DNA from 3 places in the Streptomyces sp. NPDC017979 genome. Region 1 is predicted to be linked to each of the others. Evidence: predicted binding sites of a transcription regulator. Region 1 holds the regulator's gene; each other region holds the start of a gene.

Region 1 (7,379 bases):
GAGGAAGGTGGACTCGATGACGAGCAGGTCGCAGCCGTCGGCGAGGGCGTACACCCCGTCGCACAGCCGGGTGTCCATGATGAACGCGAAGCGCTGCCCCGGGCGGTGCTCGCTGACCTCGTCCAGGGTGACGCCGTCGACCTCGCCGGTGCGCTGGAGCAGCCCCACGGCGGGCCCGCGGATGCCGGCTTCGGCCAGCTTCCGCGGCAGCATGCGCCGGCCGTCCGGCTCCACGAGGCGGTAGCCGTACGACTCCACGGGGTGCGAGAGCCGGTGCGTGTGGAGGGCGTACGCGGGGGTGCGCGCGAGCACCCCGTCCGCCGCGTGCGGGGCCTCGGTCAGCGAGACGGTCTCGCGGTACGCCGTGGCGTACCGCAGCCGTTCGAAGAACCGCTGGCCGCTCGCCGGGTAGTGCGCGGTGACCTCGTGCGGGACCCGGTCGAGGTTGATGCGCTGGATGACCCCGGCGAGCCCCAGGGAGTGGTCGCCGTGGAAGTGCGTGATGCAGATCCGGTTGATGTCGTGCGCGGCGACCCCGGCGCGCAGCATCTGCCGCTGGGTGCCCTCGCCGGGGTCGAACAGGATGCCTTCGGAGTCCCAGCGCAGCAGGTAGCCGTTGTGGTTGCGGTGGCGCGTGGGGACCTGGCTCGCAGTGCCGAGGACCACGAGTTCTCGTACGGACACGTGCTGGCCGGTGCTATCCGGGCGGCCATTCGAGGCCGCGTCCGCCCAGGAGGTGGGCGTGCGCGTGGAAGACGGTCTGACCGGCGCCGGAGCCCGTGTTGAACACGACCCGGTACCCGGTGCCGTCCAGCTTCTCCTCGGCGGCGACCTCGCCGGCCTCGCGCAGCACGTCGGCGGCCACCTGCGGGGCTTCGGCGGCGAGCGACGCGGCGTCCGGGTAGTGGGCCTTGGGGATCACCAGGACGTGCGTGGGCGCCTGCGGATTGATGTCCCGGAACGCGACGACGGTGTCGGTCTCCCGCACCAGGGTCGCGGGCACCTCCCCCGCGACGATCTTGCAGAACAGGCAGTCCGCCTGGGCCTCTCCGGCCATGCCGGCTCCTCCTCGGGGTGGTCGCTGGTGTGCTGCGCCGCCATCGTATCCGTCACTTCTGCGGGGGCGCGGTGACGGTCTCGGTGACCGTCACCGTGACGGTGGGGCGGGCCCTTCCGTCCGCGGCGGGGCGGCGGGGGGACGCGTCGCGGGTGGTGGTGGTGCCGGACGGTCCGCCCGCGCAGTTCCCGAGGTAGCGCGCCTCGAAGACGAGTTGGCCGTCGACCCGGGCGTCCAGGTCGCCGCGTACGCACGCACCGGCGATCTCGTCCGTCACCTTGCCCTTGAGGGTGATGGGCTGGCCCTTGCGGGTCTTGCCCTCGCAGGCGACGGTGGCGGGCTCGGTGGCCCCGCCGGGCGCCGGGTCGGCGGTGCCGTCGCCCCGTACGTCCACGTCGCCGTTCTTGGCGCCCCCGGCGTCGTCCTTCGCGCCGTAGCCGTCCTTCGCCCCGTCCGTACGCTCGACCGTGGCGGTGCAGTTGAACCAGCGCACGTCGAAGCCGATCCGCTCCAGCGTGTTCGTCGCGGTCTGGTCGGTCGTCAGCGAGACGGAGTTGGCGGAGAGTTCGTGCGCGGTCGGCTCGCACGCCGTCAGCGCGATCAGCGCCGCGCCCACCAAGCCGGCCGTAGCGGCCCGCACCGTCGTTCTGCGTCTCATACCCGGCATGCTCGGAAGAGTGGCACCGAGGGGCGGGGAGCGGAAGGTCGGTTGCGGTCAGAGATCACCCGTTCGGCGTACCACCCCCGGCCCGGGCCGCCCGAACGCCGTCTCAGGACACCTTCTCCAGGCCCTTGCGAGTGCGCTGCCCTCCGCGACCGCCGTGGGTTGCTCGCGCACTTCCCCGCGCCCCTGGACGCGCCCGCCGTTGCCCTGCGGGCGCGTTGGTCTCTGCGGTCCGTGGTGGGTTGCCCGCGCAGTTCCCCGCGCCCCTAAACACCAGGTTCCAGCTCGCACTTGAGTCTCGGGGCAGCGAATCGGGTGACCTTGGAGGTCCCCCACGCCCTTTGGGCGTAGGGGGGGAACTGCGCGAACAACCCACCACCAGGCCGCAGAAACCAACGCTCCCGCACGGCAGCGGCGAGGACGTCAGGGGACCGGTCCGGAGGGGGATCGGGTCAGGACCAGCGGCCCGTGCGGGAGAGGAGGAGCGCCGTCGCCGCCGTGCCCGCCGTCGAGGTCCGCAGGACGCTGCGGCCCAGCCGGTACGGCCGCGCCCCCGCCGCCTCGAAGGCCGCGAGTTCCTCCGGCGACACCCCGCCCTCCGGGCCGACCACCACGACGATGGACCCGGCCGTCGGCAGCTCCGCCGTCGCCAGCGGTTGCGCCCCCTCCTCGTGGAGCACGGCCGCGAAGTCCGCGTCCGCGAGCAGCGCCGCCACCTGCTTGGTGGTGGCCGCCTCCGCGACCTCGGGGAAGCGCAGCCGGCGGGACTGCTTGCCCGCTTCTCGGGCGGTGGCACGCCACTTCGCCAGCGACTTCGCCGCCCGCTCGCCCCGCCACTGGGTGATGCAGCGCGCAGCGGCCCACGGCACGACCGCGTCGACGCCGGTCTCCGTCATGGTCTCGACGGCGACCTCCCCCCGGTCGCCCTTGGGCAGCGCCTGGACGACGGTGATGCGGGGCGCGGGCACGGGCTCCTCGGGGAAGGCGACCGGCTCCACCACGAGCCGGTCCTTGCCCTCGGTGCGCAGCACGACGCCGGCCGCGCCCCGGCCGCGGCCGTCGGTGAGGACGACCTCCTCGCCGGCCGTCAGACGCTTCACGGACACGGCGTGCCGGCCCTCGGGCCCCTCCAGCGTGAGCACCGCGCCGGGCCCGACGCCTTCGAGGGAGTCGACGACGAAGACGGGCGCGGTCACCGGGACTCCTCCGGGCGGACGAAGCGCTCGCCGGCTTCGGCGATCTCGGCGACGAGGGCGTCGACCAGCTCGGCCGCCGGCAGCGCACGGGCCAACCGGTGGCCCTGGCCGGCCCACAGCGCCATGCCCTGGGCGTCTCCCGCCGCCGCGGCGGCCTTGCGCACGGGGCTGGTCAGATGGTTCACCTCGGGGTACGCGGAGGGCGCGTACGGGCCGTGTTCGCGCAGGAAGCGGTTGACGAGCCCGCGGGCCGGCCGCCCGGTGAAAGCGCGGGTGAGTTCGGTCCTGGCGAACAGCGGGTTCGTCAGGGCCTGCTTGTGCAGCGGGTGCGCCCCTGACTCGGGGCAGACCAGGAACGCGGTGCCGAGCTGCGCCGCGGACGCCCCCGCGGCGAGCACGGCCGCGATCTGACTGCCCCGCATCAGCCCGCCCGTCGCGATGAGGGGCAGGTCCACGGCTTGGCGCACCAGCGCGAGCAGGGTGAGCAGCCCGACCGCGCTGCCGTCGGCCGCGGGGTCGTCCCGGTGGGTGCCCTGGTGTCCGCCGGCCTCGATCCCCTGGACGCAGAGCGCGTCCGCCCCGGCGCGGGCGGCGGCCTGCGCCTCGTCGACAGTGGTGACGGTGACGACGGTGTACGTGCCGACCTCGCGGAAGGAGGCGAGCACCTCGGGGGTGGGGCAGCCGAAGGTGAAGGAGACCACCGCCACCGGGTCGTCGCGCAGGATCGCCAGCTTGGCTTCGTAGCCGTCGTCCCAGCCGGTCTCCGGGTCGCCGAGTTCGCTCTCGTACCAGGTGGCCTCGCCGGCGAGTTGCTGTCGGTAGACCTCGACGGCGCTGGGGTCGGCGGCCCGGGTCTGCGGCATGAACAGGTTCACGCCGAACGGCCGGGAGGTCAGCGCCCGGATCTCCTTGACCTCCTGGTACATCCCGCCGGTGGTCTTGTAGCCGGCCGCGAGGAAGCCGAGCCCGCCCGCCTCGGAGACGGCCGCCGCGAGCCGGGGCCCGGAGGCGCCGCCGGCCATCGGGGCCTGCACCAGGGGGTGGTGGCAGAGATCGGACGGGGTTCTCGGGATGGAGGGCGAGGAGGACATGCCTGCATCGTGCCACCGCGGGCCGGCCCGCCACGAATCGACCCCGCTGCGACGTTTGCCCCCGCCCCCTCGGCGGGTCCACGCGCGTAGCGCACGCGCACGACCCCCGGTCTGCCGACCGGCGCGTCACGCCGGTCGGCCCACCGTGCCGTCACCTGCCGTTGAACGCGTCCTTCAGCCGGGAGAACAGCCCCTGCTGGCCCGGCTGGAACTGCCCCTGGGGCCGCTCCTCGCCGCGCAGCTTCGCCAACTCGCGCAGCAGCCGCTCCTGCTCGGGTTCGAGCTTGCTGGGCGTGGTGACCTCGACGTGCACGATGAGGTCGCCGCGGCCGCCGCCGCGCAGGTGCGTCACGCCGCGGCCGTGCAGCGGGATCGACTGGCCGGACTGGGTGCCGGGCCGGATGTCGACCTCCTCCATGCCGTCCAGGGTCTCCAACGGCACCTTGGTGCCGAGCGCGCCCGCCGTCATGGGGATGGTCACGGTGCAGTGCAGGTCGTCGCCCCGGCGCTGGAACACCGAGTGCGGCAGTTCGTGGATCTCGACGTACAGATCGCCCGCGGGGCCGCCGCCGGGGCCCACCTCGCCCTCGCCGGCGAGCTGGATCCTGGTGCCGTTGTCGACGCCGGCGGGGATCTTCACCGTCAGGGTGCGCCGGGAGCGGATCCGGCCGTCGCCCGCGCACTCCGGGCAGGGGGTGGGGACCACGGTCCCGAAGCCCTGGCACTGCGGGCAGGGCCGGGACGTCATGACCTGGCCCAGGAAGGAGCGGGTGACCTGGGAGACCTCGCCGCGGCCGCGGCACATGTCGCAGGTCTGCGCGGACGTGCCGGGCGCCGCGCCCTCGCCGGAGCAGGTGGTGCACACCACGGCGGTGTCGACCTGGATGTCCTTGGTCGTGCCGAAGGCCGCTTCGTTGAGTTCGATCTCCAGCCGGATCATGGCGTCCTGGCCGCGGCGGGTGCGCGAGCGCGGACCGCGCTGGGACGCGGTGCCGAAGAAGGCGTCCATGATGTCGGAGAAGTTCCCGAAGCCGCCCGCGCCGAAGCCGCCCGCGCCACCGGCGCCGCCGGCCTGGGACAGCGGGTCGCCGCCGAGGTCGTAGACCTGCTTCTTCTGCGGGTCCGACAACACCTCGTAAGCGGCGTTGATCTCCTTGAACCGCTCCTGGGTCTTCGGGTCCGGATTCACGTCCGGGTGCAGTTCGCGGGCGAGGCGGCGGAACGCCTTCTTGATCTCGTCCTGCGACGCGTCGCGGCGTACGCCCAGTACGGCGTAGTAGTCCGTGGCCACTTACGACTCCGCCAGGATCTGTCCGACGTAACGTGCCACTGCGCGTACCGCTCCCATCGTTCCGGGGTAGTCCATGCGGGTCGGTCCGACCACGCCGAGTTTGGCAACTGCCTCGCCGCCCGAACCGTAACCGACGGAAACGACGGACGTTGCGTTGAGTCCCTCATGGGCGTTCTCGTGACCGATGCGCACGGTCATGCCCATGCCGCCCGACTCCGTGGCCTCGCCGAGCAGCTTGAGCAGCACCACGTGCTCCTCAAGGGCTTCGAGCACCGGCCGGATGGTGAGCGGGAAGTCGTGTCCGAAGCGGGTGAGATTGGCGGTGCCGCCGATCACCAGCCGCTCCTCGGTCTCCTCGACGAGGGTTTCGAGGAGGGTGGAGAGCACGGTGGCGACCGTGCCCTGGTCGTCCGGTTCGTCGAACGACTCGGGGAGGTCCTGCACGAGCTGCGGGATGTCCGCGAACCGTCGACCCACCACCCGGCCGTTCAGCCGGGCCCGCAGATCGGCGACGGACGCCTCGCCGAAGGGCGCGGGGCAGTCGATGACCCGCTGCTCGACGCGGCCGGTGTCGGTGATCAGCACCAGCATCAGCCGGGCCGGCGCCAGGGACAGCAGCTCCACGTGGCGCACCGTGGAGCGGTTCAGCGAGGGGTACTGCACGACGGCGACCTGTCGGGTGAGCTGCGCCAGCAGCCGCACCGTGCGCCCCACGACGTCGTCGAGGTCGACGGCGCCCTCCAGGAAGCCCTGGATGGCGCGTCGCTCGGGGGCCGACAGGGGCTTGACCCCGGCGAGCCGGTCGACGAAGAGGCGGTACCCCTTGTCGGTGGGGATGCGGCCGGCGCTGGTGTGCGGCTGGGCGATGAAGCCCTCGTCCTCCAGCACCGCCATGTCGTTGCGCACGGTGGCCGGGGAGACGCCGAGCTGGTGCCGCTCGGTGAGCGCCTTGGAGCCGACGGGCTCCTCGGTGCCCACGTAGTCCTGGACGATGGCGCGCAGGACCTTGAGTCTGCGTTCGTTCAGCATCGCGCGCACCTCCAGCGGGTGTCTCTCGGTCGTGCCTCGATGGCCGCCTGGCACTCCCCGGGTCCGAGTGCCAGGATTTTCCCGTGCCAGTGTACGGCCGACGGGTACGGCCGTAGCAAGGGCGACCGATCACGCTACCGTGCGCCGCGCCCCTCCTGGTCGGTTCCCGGCCGGCGCTGCCCTCACTGACCCTGGCAGTAGCGTCGCCGTATGAACGTCACTTGGGAAGACCTCGGCTGGGAGCGGCTTGCGGACGGGGTGGGGCGGCGCCGGCTGCCGGGGTGGGACGCAACCTGCGGCCTGGTCGTGGGTCGGGAGGGCGCGCTGCTGTACGACACCGGGTCCACGCTCCGCGAGGGCGCCGAGCTGCGCGCCCAGGTCGGGGCGCTGCTGTCCGGCCGCGAAGTGACGCACATCGCACTCAGCCACCCGCATTTCGATCACGTGATGGGAACGGCGGCCTTCCCGGGCGCCGAGGTGTTCGGCGCGGTCGGCGTGGACGCGCTGCTCCAGCAGGAGGCGGCGGTGCTGCGCTCGGACGCCGTGCGCCACGGGGTGCCGGCGGACGAGGCGGCTGCGGCGGCCGAGGTGCTGGTGGCGCCCACCCGCCTGGTCTCGGGGCAGCGCACGCTGGACCTCGGCGGGCGGCAGGTGCTGCTGGCGAACGTCGGCCCCGGGCACACCGGCCACGACCTGGCGGTGGTGGTGCCGGGCGAGCCGAGGGTGGTGTTCTGCGGCGATCTGGTGGAGGAGTCGGGCGAGCCGCAGGCGGGGCCGGACGCGGTCGGGGCGCGCTGGCCCGCCGCGCTGGACCGGCTGCTGGCGCTCGGCGGCGCGGACGCGGCGTACGTGCCGGGGCACGGCGCGGTGGTCGACGCGGCGTTCGTACGGGCCCAGCGGGCCGCGCTGGCGGAGCGGTTCGGGGTGTCGTAGCGTCGGGCGAATGCGCAGCTACAGCCCTGATCTGACACCTCCTTGGAAGAAGAAGCCGGCGCCGGCGCCGGAGGTGGCGGCCGACCCCGCCGACCCCGACCTGGTGGTCGAGGAGGTC
Region 2 (7,379 bases), on a different contig from region 1:
ATCCGCAGGTCGGGCCGGCGCTCCCGGAGCATCCCCGGGACCAGCGCGAGGTGGTAGTCCTGCACGAGCACCGCGGCGCCCTCGGCGGCCCGCTCGGCGAGCGCGTCGGCGAAGGCGCGGTTGTACTCCTCGTAGGAGCGCCACTGGCGGCGGAACTCCTCGTCGAACACGGGCTCCAGCGGGGTCTGGTACAGCATGTGGTGGACGAACCAGAGCACCGAGTTCGCGATGCCGTTGTACGCGTCGGAGTGGACGTCGGGGGCGATGTCGAGCATCAGGACGCCCGCTTCGCCGACCCCGCGCCGCACCGCCTCGCGGTCGCCGTCGCCGAGGGCGGAGCAGACCCAGAGCGAGTCCTCGCGGGCGCCGATCGCGGACAGCCCGGACACCACCCCGCCGCCGCCGCGCTTGGCGTCGAGCCCGCCGTCGTCCAGGAGGGCGTACGAGACGGGCCCGCGGTTGGAAGCGACCAGGATCCGGGCGCGGGACGGAGTGGCGGAAGGTTCGGCAGCCATGTGCCAGAACTTAGCCCGCAGCCCCGGCCGGCAAACGCACATACGGTCGAGTGGCGTCTTGTCGCCGGTGGGGTTTCAGCCGGCTCCGGCGACGCCCGCCGGCTCCCGCGACTCCCGGGGCGCCCGGGGCGGGTTTTCGCCCCGAGCTACCCCTTCGGCGGGGTGCGTCGGGTGCGGGTCGCCGCGAAGGCCACCGCGCACGCCGCCGCCAGCGCCACCACCAGCCCGCCCAGCAGCCAGAGCTGCGGACCCGAGGGCGCGGGCGGCGCCGCGGCCCCCGCGACGGCGGCCACGACGAGGACCAGCAGGGCCAGCAGCCCCGTGAGCCGCAGGGCCCGTCGACGTCTCAGCGGTCGGGGCAGCGCGGGGCCCGTTCGCCGCGGGGTCAGCCGTGCGGTCAGCTCCGGTGTCACACGTTGCTCAGTCGCATACACATATAGGATTTTCGGATATAAACCGTCCACTAGGCGGCACGACGCGCCGCGTACTCGTCGATCTCCCGCATCGGCGGCCGCTCCTCCGTGTCCACCGCGTGCGTGCGCGGTACGAAGCCGTCCTCGCCCCGCTCGAACTGGGTCAGCGCCGGCCGCACCAAGTGCCCGCGGGACAGCCGAAGCTGCGCGGTCCGGTAGATCGCCGCCGCCATCCGCCCCAGTGCCTGCCCGTCCTGGTGCCGGTGCTTGCGCGTCCCCACGTCGACCTGCGCGAGCGCGTCGAGCCCCACCGTGTGCAGCGCGTCGACCAGCAGACCCAGCTCCACTCCGTAACCGACGGGGAAGGGCAGCCGCTCCAGCAGCGAGCGCCGCGCCGCGTACTCGCCGCCCAGCGGCTGCACGAAGCCGGCGAGCTGCGGCCAGTGCAGATTGAGCAGCGGGCGCGCCACCAGCTCCGTCACCCGGCCGCCCTGACCTGCGGTTTCGCCAAGTGGTCGGTCGTACATCGCCTTGACGAACTGCACCTGCGGATTGGTCAGCAGCGGGCCGACGATCCCGGAGACGAAGTCCGCGGAGAAGTCCCGCAGATCCGCGTCGACGAAACAGACGACGTCACCGCGCGTGACCATCAGGGAGCGCCACAGCACCTCGCCCTTGCCCGGCAGTGCAGGGATCCGCGGCAGGACCTCGTCCCGGTGGACCACCCGTGCGCCCGCCGCCGCGGCCACCTCGCCCGTACGGTCCGTGGACCCGGAGTCGACCACCACCAACTCGTCCACGAGCGGCACCCGCTCCATCAGCTCCCGGCGGATCACCCGGACGATCTCCCCGACGGTGGCCTCCTCGTCGAGGGCGGGCAGGACCACGCTGACCGTCGTCCCCCGCTTGGCCGCGACCAGGGCGCTCAGCGGACGGTCCGCCGCCGACCAGGAACGCGTCGCCAGCCACCGCTCCACCTCATCGAGCACGTGCCCCCAACTCCTCCGTCCGTGCGGCCCGCCGTCGAACCGTCCGGCGCCCGCTGTGACCCATCTCGCGGTTCGGACGACTATCTCAACCGCCCGGACCTTCGGTTACAGTCTTGAACAACGCGGATGGCCATCGCATGTCGGGGTCCCCGCGCCGAACGGCCCCATGGTTGAACGTCGCGATCGACTCGTTCGATGCGTTCCACCCCGCCGTTCACAATCGAATACCGCTCATCCAGAGGGGCAGAGGGATACGGCCCGTTGAAGCCCCGGCAACCCTCCAGCCGGTCTCCGTCGTGCAGTGCGCCCAAGCGCCGCAGCGTCGCGAGGCTCCCGGCTAGGGAAGGTGCCAAATCCGTCTCATGGCGAAATGCGCCATGAGGAAGATGAGGAGAAAGGGCCTCGCCTCCATGGCTGTGCAGACCGCCGCAAGCACCGCGACCACCACCCCCGACCTCGGCCCCGCCGCAGCGCTCTCCTGTCGCGAGTGCGGCGAGCGCTTCCCGCTCGGCCCGATCTTCGCCTGCGCCGCCTGTTTCGGCCCGCTGGAGATCGCGTACGACCTGCCCACGGGCGACCCGGAGGAGCTGCGCAAGCGCATCGAGGCCGGACCGGCCAACATCTGGCGCTACGCACCCCTGCTGCCCGTCCCCGCCGACGTCGCCGACAAGCCGAACGTGAACCCCGGCTTCACCAAGCTCGTGCAGGCCGACCGGCTCGCCGCCGAGCTGGGCGTCACCGGCGGGCTCTACGTCAAGGACGACTCCGGCAACCCGACGCACTCCTTCAAGGACCGCGTCGTCGCCATCGCCGTCGAGGCCGCCCGCGCCTTCGGCTTCACCACCCTCTCCTGCTCCTCCACCGGCAACCTCGCCGGCGCGGTGGGCGCCGCCGCGGCCCGCGCCGGGCTGCGCTCCTGCGTCTTCATCCCGCACGACCTGGAGCAGGGCAAGGTCGTCATGGCCGCGGTCTACGGGGGCGAGCTGGTCGGCATCGAGGGCACCTACGACGACGTGAACCGCTTCTGCTCCGAGCTGATCGGCGACCCGATCGGCGAGGGCTGGGGCTTCGTGAACGTCAACCTGCGCCCGTACTACGCCGAGGGCTCCAAGACCCTCGCGTACGAGATCTGCGAGCAGCTCGGCTGGCGCATCCCGGACCAGATCGTCGTCCCCGTCGCCTCCGGCTCCCAGCTCACCAAGATCGACAAGGGGCTCCAGGAGCTGATCAAGCTGGGTCTGGTCGAGGACCGCCCGTACCGGATCATCGCCGCGCAGGCCGAGGGCTGCTCCCCGGTCTCCGCCGCCTTCAAGGCGGGCCACGACGTCGTGCGGCCGGTCAAGCCCGACACCATCGTGAAGTCGCTCGCCATCGGCAACCCGGCGGACGGCCCGTACGTCCTGGACATCGCCCGCCGCACCGGGGGCGTGGTCGAGGACGTCACCGACGAGCAGGTCGTCGAGGCGATCAAGCTGCTCGCCCGCACGGAGGGGATCTTCGCGGAGACCGCGGGCGGCGTGACGGTCGGCGTCACCAAGAAGCTGCTGGAGGCGGGCGTGCTCGACCCGACGCTCACCACCGTCGTCCTCAACACCGGCGACGGCCTCAAGACGCTGGACGCGGTCGCCGGCACCACCGGTCCGTCGGCGACGATCCGGCCGAGCCTGGACGCCTTCCGCGCCGCCGGTCTGGCCGGCTGACCGCGACAGGTCCCGCCAGCCCCTCCGTTCCCTCCGCCCGCCCCCGTACCGGCCCTGCACCGGCCCCGAAAGAGGCACCCATGAGCGTCAACGTCCGCATCCCGACCATCCTGCGCACCTACACCGGCGGCCAGGCCGAGGTGCCCGCCGAGGGCGCGACCCTCGCCGAGGTCATCGCCGACCTGGAGAAGAACCACACGGGGATCGCCGCCCGCGTCCTGGACGACCAGGGCAAGCTGCGCCGCTTCGTCAACGTGTACGTCAACGACGACGACGTCCGCTTCGAGCAGGGCCTGGAGACCGCCACGCCGGACGGCGCCGGCATCTCGATCATCCCCGCGGTCGCCGGCGGCTGAGACCCGGACCGCCGCCCCCGCCCGCGCGGGCGGTCGGCGTCACCGAGAGTCAGCCGTATTACCCAGAGTCAGTTGCATTGCCCCCTCCGTGAGACATCCGGAGGGGGCAATTCTGCAGGGTTGAGCACGCTACAGTTGGGGAACGCCCCTTCGCCGAACGCTCTCGCCCACGTATCGAATTGCGCCCGGGCTCGATAAGAAGCAGCCAATGTGTGGCGTACTTGTGTCGCTTAAGTTCCTTTTGTCCGGCCTGATTTGTCCCGGAATTGCGGTAATCCAGCCTAATTACCCGATCGTAGGTTCCAGGAATTCTCGTCCGATTGACCTGTTGCAGAGGGCAGTTGGGCAGATACATTCAGCCGCGGTCGACGCGTTCCGGCGCACTCCAGTGAGCGGGTAGGGGTCTGACCCGGGTCCGCGAGGTGCGGTCCTGTGCAAGGGCCAGTAATAGGGGAGTTGGGCATGGCTCAGGGCACCGTCAAGTGGTTCAACGCGGAGAAGGGGTACGGCTTCATCGCGGTCGACGGTGGTGCGGACGTATTCGTCCACTACAGCGCGATCCAGATGGACGGCTACCGCACCCTGGAGGAGGGTCAGCGAGTCGAGTTCGAGATCTCGCAGGGGCAGAAGGGCCCGCAGGCCGACATGGTGAAGATCTCGGCCTGAATCCCGCTCCGGCGTATTCACGCACTTGAAGGGCCTTGCACCCCGGCCGGGGTGCAAGGCCCTTCTGTGCGTGGTCGGGGCGGTTCTCCCGATGTCTTCGCCGCCGCTGCGGGGCCTCCTCGGGGGCTTGCTTCCGGCGCGGCCGGTTCCCTTCGTCGCGGAGGCGAGCACGGGTAGGGCGCTTGCACTCTCGGGTGGCGAGTGCTAATCATTGGCGTTAGCACTCTCCGGGTGAGAGTGCTACGAAGGGCCGGGTCGGTGAGGCCCGCTCGCCTTGTGGCGCATGGAGCCATCTGGTGCAGCAGGCCGTCCGTCGCGGGCGCCAACGCGGTCCAATAGAGCTTCCCACCCAGTCCGTGGAGGACACCTCACATGGCAAAGATCATCGCGTTCGACGAGGAGGCACGGCGCGGTCTCGAGCGCGGGATGAACCAGCTCGCTGACGCCGTCAAGGTCACCCTTGGCCCCAAGGGTCGCAACGTCGTCCTTGAGAAGAAGTGGGGCGCCCCCACGATCACCAACGATGGCGTGTCCATCGCCAAGGAGATCGAGCTGGAGGACCCGTACGAGAAGATCGGCGCCGAGCTGGTCAAGGAAGTCGCCAAGAAGACGGACGACGTCGCCGGCGACGGTACGACCACCGCCACGGTTCTGGCCCAGGCCCTGGTCCGCGAGGGACTGCGCAACGTCGCGGCCGGCGCCAACCCGATGGCCCTCAAGCGCGGCATCGAGAAGGCCGTCGAGGCCGTCTCCGCCGCCCTGCTCGAGCAGGCCAAGGACGTGGAGACCAAGGAGCAGATCGCCTCCACCGCCTCCATCTCCGCCGCTGACACCCAGATCGGCGAGCTGATCGCCGAGGCCATGGACAAGGTCGGCAAGGAAGGCGTCATCACGGTCGAGGAGTCCCAGACCTTCGGTCTGGAGCTGGAGCTCACCGAGGGCATGCGCTTCGACAAGGGCTACATCTCGGCGTACTTCGCGACCGACATGGAGCGCATGGAGGCCGTCCTCGACGACCCCTACATCCTCGTCGTCAACTCCAAGATCTCCTCGGTCAAGGACCTGCTCCCGCTGCTGGAGAAGGTCATGCAGTCCGGCAAGGCGCTGCTGATCATCGCCGAGGACGTCGAGGCCGAGGCCCTGTCCACGCTGATCGTCAACAAGATCCGCGGCACCTTCAAGTCCGTCGCCGTCAAGGCTCCGGGCTTCGGCGACCGCCGCAAGGCGATGCTGAACGACATCGCCATCCTCACCGGCGGCACGGTCATCTCCGAGGAGGTCGGCCTCAAGCTGGAGAACGCGGGCCTCGACCTGCTCGGCCGCGCCCGCAAGGTCGTCATCACCAAGGACGAGACGACCATCGTCGACGGCGCCGGTGACAGCGACCAGGTCGCCGGTCGGGTCAACCAGATCCGCGCCGAGATCGAGAACTCCGACTCGGACTACGACCGCGAGAAGCTCCAGGAGCGCCTCGCGAAGCTGGCCGGCGGCGTGGCCGTCATCAAGGCCGGCGCCGCGACCGAGGTGGAGCTCAAGGAGCGCAAGCACCGCATCGAGGACGCCGTTCGCAACGCGAAGGCCGCCGTCGAGGAGGGCATCGTCGCCGGTGGTGGCGTCGCGCTGCTCCAGGCGTCCGCCGTCTTCGAGAAGCTGGAGCTCGACGGCGACGAGGCCACCGGTGCCAACGCCGTCAAGCTGGCCCTGGAGGCCCCGCTCAAGCAGATCGCCGTCAACGGTGGCCTTGAGGGCGGCGTCGTGGTCGAGAAGGTGCGCAACCTGACCCCGGGTCACGGTCTGAACGCCGCGACCGGCGAGTACGTCGACATGATCGCCGAGGGCATCCTCGACCCGGCGAAGGTGACGCGCTCCGCGCTGCAGAACGCCGCGTCGATCGCCGCGCTGTTCCTGACCACCGAGGCCGTCATCGCCGACAAGCCGGAGAAGGCCGCTGCGGCTGCTCCGGGCGGCATGCCGGGCGGTGACATGGACTTCTGATCCGGGAGACATCTCCAGGATCGGCAAGGCCGGTTACGTACGAAGGGCGGCACCCCACTCCCAGGGGGTGCCGCCCTTCGGCGTGCCCGGCCTTTGGCCTGCTTGGCACTTTGGCTTGCCCGCGCCTTGGTGTGACGGGCGGTTTGGCGCGACCGGTGGTTTGGTGTGACCGGTGGTTTGGTGTGCAGGGCCTTTCTCCGCACTCGGATTTTTGAATCCGTGTTTCGAAACTCCAGCCGGTTGACCCGAAGTCGAACCCTGGCGTCGAACCTTGAGTTGACCCCTGATCCGCCCCTGAGTCGGACCCTGTTGCGGACCCCTAGTCGAGCCCTGGGCTCGGCCCTTATTCGCCCCTGAGGCGCATGCAATTGCAGGGGGTCGCCGGGGCGGAGCGAAGCGGCCGATAATCGTCCCCTGAGAGTGGCGGAATTCAACTGCATCCGCAGAATGACCCGGACGTCGACGGGATAAGACCGCAGGCTTACTCAGCTACCTCTTGGCGGGTGATTCGCGAAGGGGTCCCGTCACGCCAAGGTCGTGGGTGTCCAGACAGCCGAGCGGGAGGACCCTTCCGTGTTGGTACGACGCCCTGTTCCCCTTGCCTCCGTAGTTCCCGTCGTTTCCGCCGTTCCCGTGCTCGCGGCGGGTCTCGCGGTGAGCGTGCTCGCGGCCCTGACTCCGGCGGTGGCGGTCGCCGCCCCGCAGCCACCTCCGTCCGCGCAGGCCGCTTCGTCCGCGCCGGCCG
Region 3 (7,379 bases), on a different contig from region 1:
CGGCCTTCGTACCCCGCGGAACGTACGGCGCGTCGAAGTCGTGGGTGGTCCAGTTCACCCAGGGCGCGGCCCGGGACATGGCGGGTTCCGGGGTGCGGCTGATGGCGCTCTGCCCCGGCTTCGTACGCACCGAGTTCCACCAGCGGGCCGGGATGGGGACGGACAACATCCCGAGCTGGATGTGGCTCGACGCGGACAAGGTGGTGGAGACCGCCCTCGCCGATCTGGCGCGCGGCAAGGCGGTCTCGATCCCCGACCCCCGCTACAAGGCGCTGATGGGAGTGGTGAAGGTGACCCCGCGCGGGCTGTTGGGCGGAGTCACCTCGAAGACCGGAAGGAAGTACGGGCCGCAGTAGGCGCAGGAGCGCAGGGGGGTAGGGGCGCGGTGTGCGCAGGAGCAGCAGTGGGAGGCGTATGGGAGCCGATACGAGTGCGGGCACGAGCGGGGCGCGGCGGCCCGAGGTGTTGTTGGCCATGGGGGTCGGGGTCGCCGAAGGGCTGTTCAGCGAGCGGCACCTCCGGCGGCTGACCGACCTGGCGCGCACCGATCCCCAGGTGATCGCCCATGACCTGACGGCTCCCCCGCCCCGGGTCCGGGCGGCGCTCGCCTCGGCGGAGGTGCTCCTCACCTGCTGGGGAGCGCCCGTGCTGAGCGCCGAGGTGTTGGCCGAGGCGCCCCGGCTGCGCGCGGTGGTGCATGCGGCCGGGTCGGTGAAGGGGCACGTCACCGCGGCCTGTTGGGAACGCGGCCTCGTGGTGTCGTCCGCGGCGGCGGCCAATGCGCTCCCGGTGGCGGAGTACGCGCTCGCCGCGATCCTCTTCGCGGGCAAGCGGGTCCTGCCGGCGGCGCGCCTGCACGAGCGGTTGCGTGCTCGGCACGACTGGCGGGTCGAGTTGGCGGGCGCGGGCAACTACCGGCGCACCGTCGGCATCGTCGGGGCGTCCCGGGTCGGCCGGCGGGTGATCGAGTTGCTGCGCCCCTTCGACCTGGCCGTGCTGCTGTACGACCCGTACGTGAGCGAGGCTGAGGCGGCGGAGCTGGGGGTGGTGCGGGTGGGGCTTGACGAGTTGTGCGGGCGGAGCGACGTCGTTTCGGTGCACGCGCCGGAGCTGCCCGGGACGCGGCGGATGCTGGACGCGCGGCGGCTGGCGCTGTTGCCGGACGGGGCGACGGTGGTGAACACCTCGCGGGGCTCGCTGGTGGACCAGGACGCGTTGGTGCGGGAGTTGGTGACGGGGCGGCTGTATGCGGTGCTGGATGTGACGGACCCGGAGGTGCCGGCTGCCGACTCGCCCCTGTACACCCTGCCGAACGTCCTGTTGACCCCGCACGTCGCCGGTTCGCTCGGGACGGAGTTGCATCGGATGGCGGACTTCGCGTTGGACGAGCTGGAGCGGTACGGGCGGGGGGTGCCGTTCGTGGCGGCGGTCGCTGCGGGGGACCTCGGGCGTTCGGCGTGAGCTGACTCGGTGGCGGGGCGGCCCGCACCGTTCGCGCGAGAGGCGGGAGGCGGGAACGGCGGAGCCCGGTGCCCCCGCGACGGGGGCACCGGGCTCGGTCGCCGAAGGCGAGCGTCAGTGGGAGTGGCCGTGACCGCCGTGGGCGGCCTCCGCCGGCTCCTCTTCCTTCTTCTCGACGACCAGGGTCTCGGTCGTGAGCAGCAGGGAGGCGATGGACGCGGCGTTCTCCAGGGCGGAGCGGGTGACCTTGACCGGGTCGATGACGCCGGCCTTCACCAGGTCGCCGTACTCGCCGGTGGCGGCGTTGAAGCCCTGGCCCTTGTCGAGCTCGGCGACCTTGGAGGTGATGACGTAGCCCTCCAGGCCGGCGTTCTCGGCGATCCAGCGCAGCGGCTCGACCACGGCGCGGCGGACGACGGAGACGCCGGTGGCCTCGTCGCCCTCCTTGCCGAGGTTGCCGTCGAGCACCTTCGCGGCGTGGACGAGCGCGGAGCCACCACCGGAGACGATGCCCTCCTCGACCGCGGCGCGGGTCGCGGAGATGGCGTCCTCCAGACGGTGCTTCTTCTCCTTGAGCTCCACCTCGGTGGCGGCGCCGACGCGGATCACGCACACGCCGCCGGCCAGCTTCGCCAGGCGCTCCTGGAGCTTCTCGCGGTCCCAGTCGGAGTCCGTGGCCTCGATCTCGGACTTGATCTGGGCGACGCGGCCCGCGACGTCCTCGGCGTTGCCGCCGCCGTCGACGATGGTCGTGTCGTCCTTGGTGATGGTGACGCGGCGGGCGGTGCCCAGCACCTCCAGGCCGGCCTGGTCGAGCTTGAGGCCGACCTCCTCGGCGACGACGGTGGCACCGGTGAGGGTGGCCATGTCCTGGAGCATCGCCTTGCGGCGGTCGCCGAAGCCGGGCGCCTTGACGGCCACGGCGTTGAACGTGCCGCGGATCTTGTTGACGACCAGGGTGGAGAGCGCCTCGCCCTCGACGTCCTCGGCGATGATCAGCAGCGGCTTGGAGCCACCCGACTGGATGACCTTCTCCAGCAGCGGCAGCAGGTCCTGGATGGAGGCGATCTTGCCCTGGTTGATCAGGATGTACGGGTCGTCGAGGACGGCCTCCATACGCTCCTGGTCGGTGACCATGTACGGGGACAGGTAGCCCTTGTCGAAGGCCATGCCCTCGGTGAAGTCCAGTTCGAGGCCGAAGGTGTTGGACTCCTCGACGGTGATGACGCCGTCCTTGCCGACCTTGTCCATGGCCTCGCCGATCAGCTCGCCGACCTGCTGGTCCTGAGCGGAGAGCGCGGCGACGGCGGCGATGTCGCTCTTGTCCTCGATGGGACGGGCGGTGGCCAGCAGGTCGTCCGAGACGGCGCGGACGGCGGCGTCGATGCCCTTCTTCAGGGCGGCCGGGGAGGCGCCGGCGGCGACGTTGCGCAGACCCTCGCGGACCAGCGCCTGCGCCAGGACGGTGGCGGTGGTGGTGCCGTCACCAGCGATGTCGTTGGTCTTGGTGGCCACCTCCTTCACCAGCTGGGCGCCCAGGTTCTCGTACGGGTCCTCGATCTCGACCTCGCGGGCGATGGTGACGCCGTCGTTGGTGATGGTGGGAGCGCCGAACTTCTTGTCGATGACGACGTTGCGGCCGCGGGGGCCGATGGTCACCTTGACGGTGTCGGCCAGCTTGTTGACGCCGCGCTCAAGGGCGCGACGGGCGTCCTCGTCGAACTTCAGGATCTTCGCCATGGGAGCGTTACTGTCCTCTTCTGAAATGCGTCTGAATAAGAACCGCGCCCCCAGCGCCCGGACGTGAGTCCCAGTGGGTGCCAGGGGCGCGGATCAAGACAAGCGGTGCGCGGTTTGCTCGGGTCCCGTCGGGGCGAGTCGGAACTCGCCCCGGGGAACCCTCACTGCCCGGCCTAGGCTCGACTTACTTCTCGGCTTACTTCTCGATGATGGCGAGAACGTCGCGGGCCGAGAGGACGAGGTACTCCTCGCCGTTGTACTTGACCTCGGTGCCACCGTACTTGCTGTAAAGCACGACGTCGCCGGTCTTCACGTCGAGCGGCAGGCGCTCGCCGTTCTCGAAGCGACCCGGGCCCACGGCGAGGACGACGCCCTCCTGGGGCTTCTCCTTCGCGGTGTCCGGGATGACCAGGCCAGAAGCCGTGGTCTGCTCGGCGTCGAGCGGCTGGACCACGATGCGGTCCTCGAGCGGCTTGATGGCAACCTTGGAGCTGGCGGTCGTCACGATCCGACCTCCCCCTTCGGAGATCTCACGGGGTTAACTGTCTGAGGTGGCGACCAGGTCGATCCGTCGTCGCGGGTGCCGGACCTGCCCGTCGCTGTGTTGGCACTCTCCTGCGGGGAGTGCCAGAGCCGAGACTATGACCGCGATTAGCACTCGGTCAAGCGGAGTGCCAATTTGCTCGTACGTGGCGGGTCCGAGCAGCTCGCACGCGACGGGTCGCAGCGGCAGCCCCGTCACCGGGGGGCGTGCCGCTCCGGCAGCGGTCCAGGGGTCACCGGGGGCCGCTGCGGGTCGTGGATCCGGTCGAGCAGCCGCGTCGCGGACTCGGCGAGCACCGGGGCGCGCAGGGCGGGCGTACGGGACGGGCGCGCGGTGCGGGCGTCCGGCGCGGGGCGCTCCGACGGGTCCGGGTCGACGGAGACGGCCGGGGCCACGGACCGGGCCGGGTCGACGGACGGCGTACGCGCCGGGGCGCGCCGCTCCCCCACCGGCGCCCCCGGTGCCCCCTGAGCTCCCGGAGCGCCCCCGCCCGCGGACTGCGCGGGCTGGATCGCCCGGCGCCCCAGGCGCTCGATGGGGTCGACGGAGACGGCCGGGTCCACGGACGGCGAGGAGCAGCCGCCGCAGCCGAGCACGACGGCGGCGACCGCCCCCGCCGCCGTACGCCAACCTGCGCCCGGAGCCGGAGCCGGAGCCGGGGCCGGAACCGGGGTTGCGCCCGTCACCGTCCGCGCCGCCGCGGGCTCACACGTAGTCCTCAAGGCGCGCAACGGCGTACCCCTTGTCCGTGACCACCTTCATCACCTGGCGGACCATGTCGGTCATGGAGCCCTTCCAGTCGTCCGCACCCCGGAAGTGGGTCAGGATGATGTCCCCCGGGTGCAGGTCGCGGTCCCACTCCCGCCACTCCATGTGGTCCGGGAACGCCTCCGCCGCCCACAGCGGCACGGCCTTGACGCCGCAGGACTGCGCGGCGCGCAGGGTGTCGCCGTTGTAGTTGCCGTACGGCGGGCGGAAGAGCGGCGGGCGCTTCCCGTAGAGCTTCTCCAGCTTCTCCTGCTGGCCGCAGATCTCCTGCTCCTGGGCGTCGTAGGAGAGCCCGGGCATGTAGCGGTGGTTCAGCGTGTGGTTGTGCAGGGCGGCGCCCTGTTCGCGCATCCGCTTGAAGTAGCCGTAGTCGTCGTCGATCACGTAGTCGCTGAGGAAGGCGCTGTAGGGGATCTGGAGTTCGTCCATCATCCGGAGGAAGTCGGGGTCCTTCTCCACGCCGTCGTCGATCGTCAGGAAGACGATCCTCTCCTTCACCGGCACGGTCGTGAAGACCGGCGGCAGGGACGCCCCGCCTTCGACCTCGAAGCCCTTGCGGGTGGTGATGAACGGCTTGGACGCGGGCGGTTGCGGCGCCGGCAGCGGGGTCTTGGCCAGGCCCCACTTCTGCGCGGCGACCGCCCGTGCCTTCTGGTTCCGCTCGACCCGTTCCACGTACGCGGCGAGCGATCCGGCCGGGCCGGCCTGTTGCGCGGCCCGCTCCGCCTTCTCGATCTGGGACGCCTCGGCCTGCTGGCCGGAGTGCGGGACCGGGCCGTCGCCGCCGTCGCCCGGCGCCTGGAGGCCGCACGCGGAGCCGAGCAGGCCCACCAGGACCGCGCCGGCGAGCGCACCGATCCGCCGCCCCCGGCCCCGGGGCCGCCCCGTCCGATGGATTTGTCTTACTTGTTGCATTTGTCGTACTAGCTGCATGGCGCTGAATCCTGGCAGCACGGCTCCGCAGGACCCGGACGACACCGCCGGCAGGGGCGGACCGTGACCCTCCTGGCCCACAATGGGCCAGGTGAACGACCTCCCCGAACCCCTCGCCGCGCTGCTCTCCGACGAGGGCCGCGACCTGCTCGCCGCGTTGCGCGATCACGACCCGTCCCAGGAGTTGGCGCTCGCGACGCGGCTGCGCCGCGACCACCCGGCCGCGCTGGTCTCGGCGGCGCTGGGGCAGGCGCGGCTGCGGCAGCGGGCGGTGGCCAAGTTCGGCGCGGAGGACGCGTACCGCATGTACTTCACGGCGAACGGCGTGGAGCAGGCCACCCGCGCGCCGGTCGCCGCGTACCGGGCGGCCCGGTTCGCCGCGCTCGGCGTGCGCAGCGTCGCGGACCTGTGCAGCGGGATCGGCGGCGACGCGATCGCGCTGGCCCGCGCGGGCATCCGGGTGCTCGCGGTGGACCGCGACCCGCTGACCGCCGCGACCGTCCGCGCGAACGCCGCCGCGCTGGGGCTGACCGACCTGGTCGAGGTGCGGTGCGCGGACGTCGCCGAGGTGGACACCGCCGGGTACGACGCCGTCTTCGTCGACCCGGCGCGCCGGGGCGGACGCGGCCGGGTCTTCGACCCCGAGGCGTACTCCCCGCCGCTGTCCTGGGCCCTCGACGCGGCCCGGCGCCGGCCGCACGCCGCGCTCAAGATCGCGCCGGGGATCCCGCACGAGCTGGTGCCGGCGGACTTCTCGGCCGAGTGGATCTCGTACGAGGGGGACGTGAAGGAGGCGGTGCTGTGGTTCGGCGCGGGGGCGGGCGGGGCCGTGTCGGCGACCCTGCTGAGCGGGGCGGGCGCGGGTGCGGAGCCGTGCACCCTGGTCGGGCGCGGTCTGCCGGACCCGGCCGTACGGCCCGTGGGCCGCTATCTGTACGAGCCGGACGGCGCCGTGATCCGCGCCCACCTGGTCGCCGAGGTCGCGGCCGAACTGCCGGGCGGGGGGCTGGTGGACGAGACGATCGCGTACGTCACCGCGGACGGGCTGCGGGAGTTGCCGTACGCCACCGCGTACGAGATCACCGACGTGCTGCCGTTCAACCTGAAGAAGTTGAAGGCGCTGCTGCGCGAGCGCGGGGTCGGGGTGCTGACGGTGAAGAAGCGGGGGTCCGCCGTCGAGCCCGAGGAGTTGCGGCGGAAGGTCAAGCCGCAGGGGCCGAACGCGGCGACGGTGTTCCTGACGCGGGTCGCCGGCGCGCCGACGGTGCTGATCGGGCGGCCGGCGCAGCTCTGACGGGACGCCGGCCCGGGGGTCAGCGGTGCGCACCGCCGCGGGCGCGGGCCGCGGGTACGGGGTCGAGCAGGCGCGCCGCCCAACAGTGGTGCGCGACCGCCTTCGCCACGCCCAACAGCCCCGGCACGGCGAGGGCGACACCGGCGCCGAGCGTGTACGTGAAGCGGCTGTACGTCGTGTCGTCGCTGGCCAGGTAGCCGGCGTCGCCACCGGTCGCGGAGGCGGAAGCGGAGATCAGCACGCCCGCGGTGACGAGCGCGAGGGAGACGAGCAGCCAGCACACGGTGATCGCGGCGCGGTTGAAGCGGGCGTCGCCGATCGGGTCGCGGTCCTCGGCGGCCAGTTCCTTCAACTCGGCGCGTACGGAACGGTCCTGGCGGACCCCGCGCACGAGGAACACGGCGGACGGAACGAGGGCGAGCGCGCCGAGGAGGGTCAGGAAGACGGCGAACACGACGGTGAAGGCGTCCACGATGTCGTCGAGCGCGACGAGGGCGGTGCCGACGAGCGCCCAACCGAGTTCGAGTCCGAGGACGAACAGCAGGAGGAGGCCGAGCTTGGCGGGGCCGATGGATCGGCGGGTGAGGTCGTGGAGCGCGTCTTCGCGGAGTTCGCGGGGCGGTGCGGGGTCGCCTGCGG

Evidence for each region. The regulator HrcA, encoded in region 1, represses chaperone genes, less so after heat shock. The targets are predictions, from matches to a motif close to TTNGCACTCNGNNNNNCNGAGTGCNAA.
Region 2: the regulator HrcA is predicted to act here: its motif matches at 4,857-4,883, upstream of groL (chaperonin GroEL).
Region 3: the regulator HrcA is predicted to act here: its motif matches at 3,853-3,879, upstream of groES (co-chaperone GroES).

The regions. Positions count from the first base shown of each region.
Region 1 is NZ_JBIRGU010000003.1:277,363-284,741, reverse strand. Features, by position in the region: gene ACH4E8_RS10815 (ribonuclease Z) at 1-684, opposite strand, end outside; gene ACH4E8_RS10810 (histidine triad nucleotide-binding protein) at 698-1,057, opposite strand; gene ACH4E8_RS10805 (hypothetical protein) at 1,110-1,715, opposite strand; gene ACH4E8_RS10800 (16S rRNA (uracil(1498)-N(3))-methyltransferase) at 2,174-2,917, opposite strand; gene ACH4E8_RS10795 (nitronate monooxygenase) at 2,914-4,008, opposite strand; gene dnaJ (molecular chaperone DnaJ) at 4,160-5,299, opposite strand; gene hrcA (heat-inducible transcriptional repressor HrcA) at 5,300-6,328, opposite strand; gene ACH4E8_RS10780 (MBL fold metallo-hydrolase) at 6,539-7,261, shown strand; gene ACH4E8_RS10775 (DUF3097 domain-containing protein) at 7,272-7,379, shown strand, end outside.
Region 2 is NZ_JBIRGU010000002.1:161,511-168,889, forward strand. Features, by position in the region: gene ACH4E8_RS06680 (trehalose-6-phosphate synthase) at 1-515, opposite strand, end outside; gene ACH4E8_RS06685 (hypothetical protein) at 662-928, opposite strand; gene ACH4E8_RS06690 (glucosyl-3-phosphoglycerate synthase) at 979-1,917, opposite strand; SAM riboswitch class I at 2,146-2,310, shown strand; gene thrC (threonine synthase) at 2,328-3,617, shown strand; gene ACH4E8_RS06700 (MoaD/ThiS family protein) at 3,698-3,973, shown strand; gene ACH4E8_RS06705 (cold-shock protein) at 4,436-4,639, shown strand; gene groL (chaperonin GroEL) at 5,012-6,634, shown strand; gene ACH4E8_RS06715 (alpha/beta hydrolase) at 7,268-7,379, shown strand, end outside.
Region 3 is NZ_JBIRGU010000001.1:1,054,047-1,061,425, forward strand. Features, by position in the region: gene ACH4E8_RS04420 (SDR family NAD(P)-dependent oxidoreductase) at 1-356, shown strand, start outside; gene ACH4E8_RS04425 (hydroxyacid dehydrogenase) at 475-1,461, shown strand; gene groL (chaperonin GroEL) at 1,576-3,201, opposite strand; gene groES (co-chaperone GroES) at 3,398-3,706, opposite strand; gene ACH4E8_RS04440 (hypothetical protein) at 3,940-4,431, opposite strand; gene ACH4E8_RS04445 (polysaccharide deacetylase family protein) at 4,451-5,428, opposite strand; gene ACH4E8_RS04450 (SAM-dependent methyltransferase) at 5,529-6,740, shown strand; gene ACH4E8_RS04455 (hypothetical protein) at 6,760-7,379, opposite strand, start outside.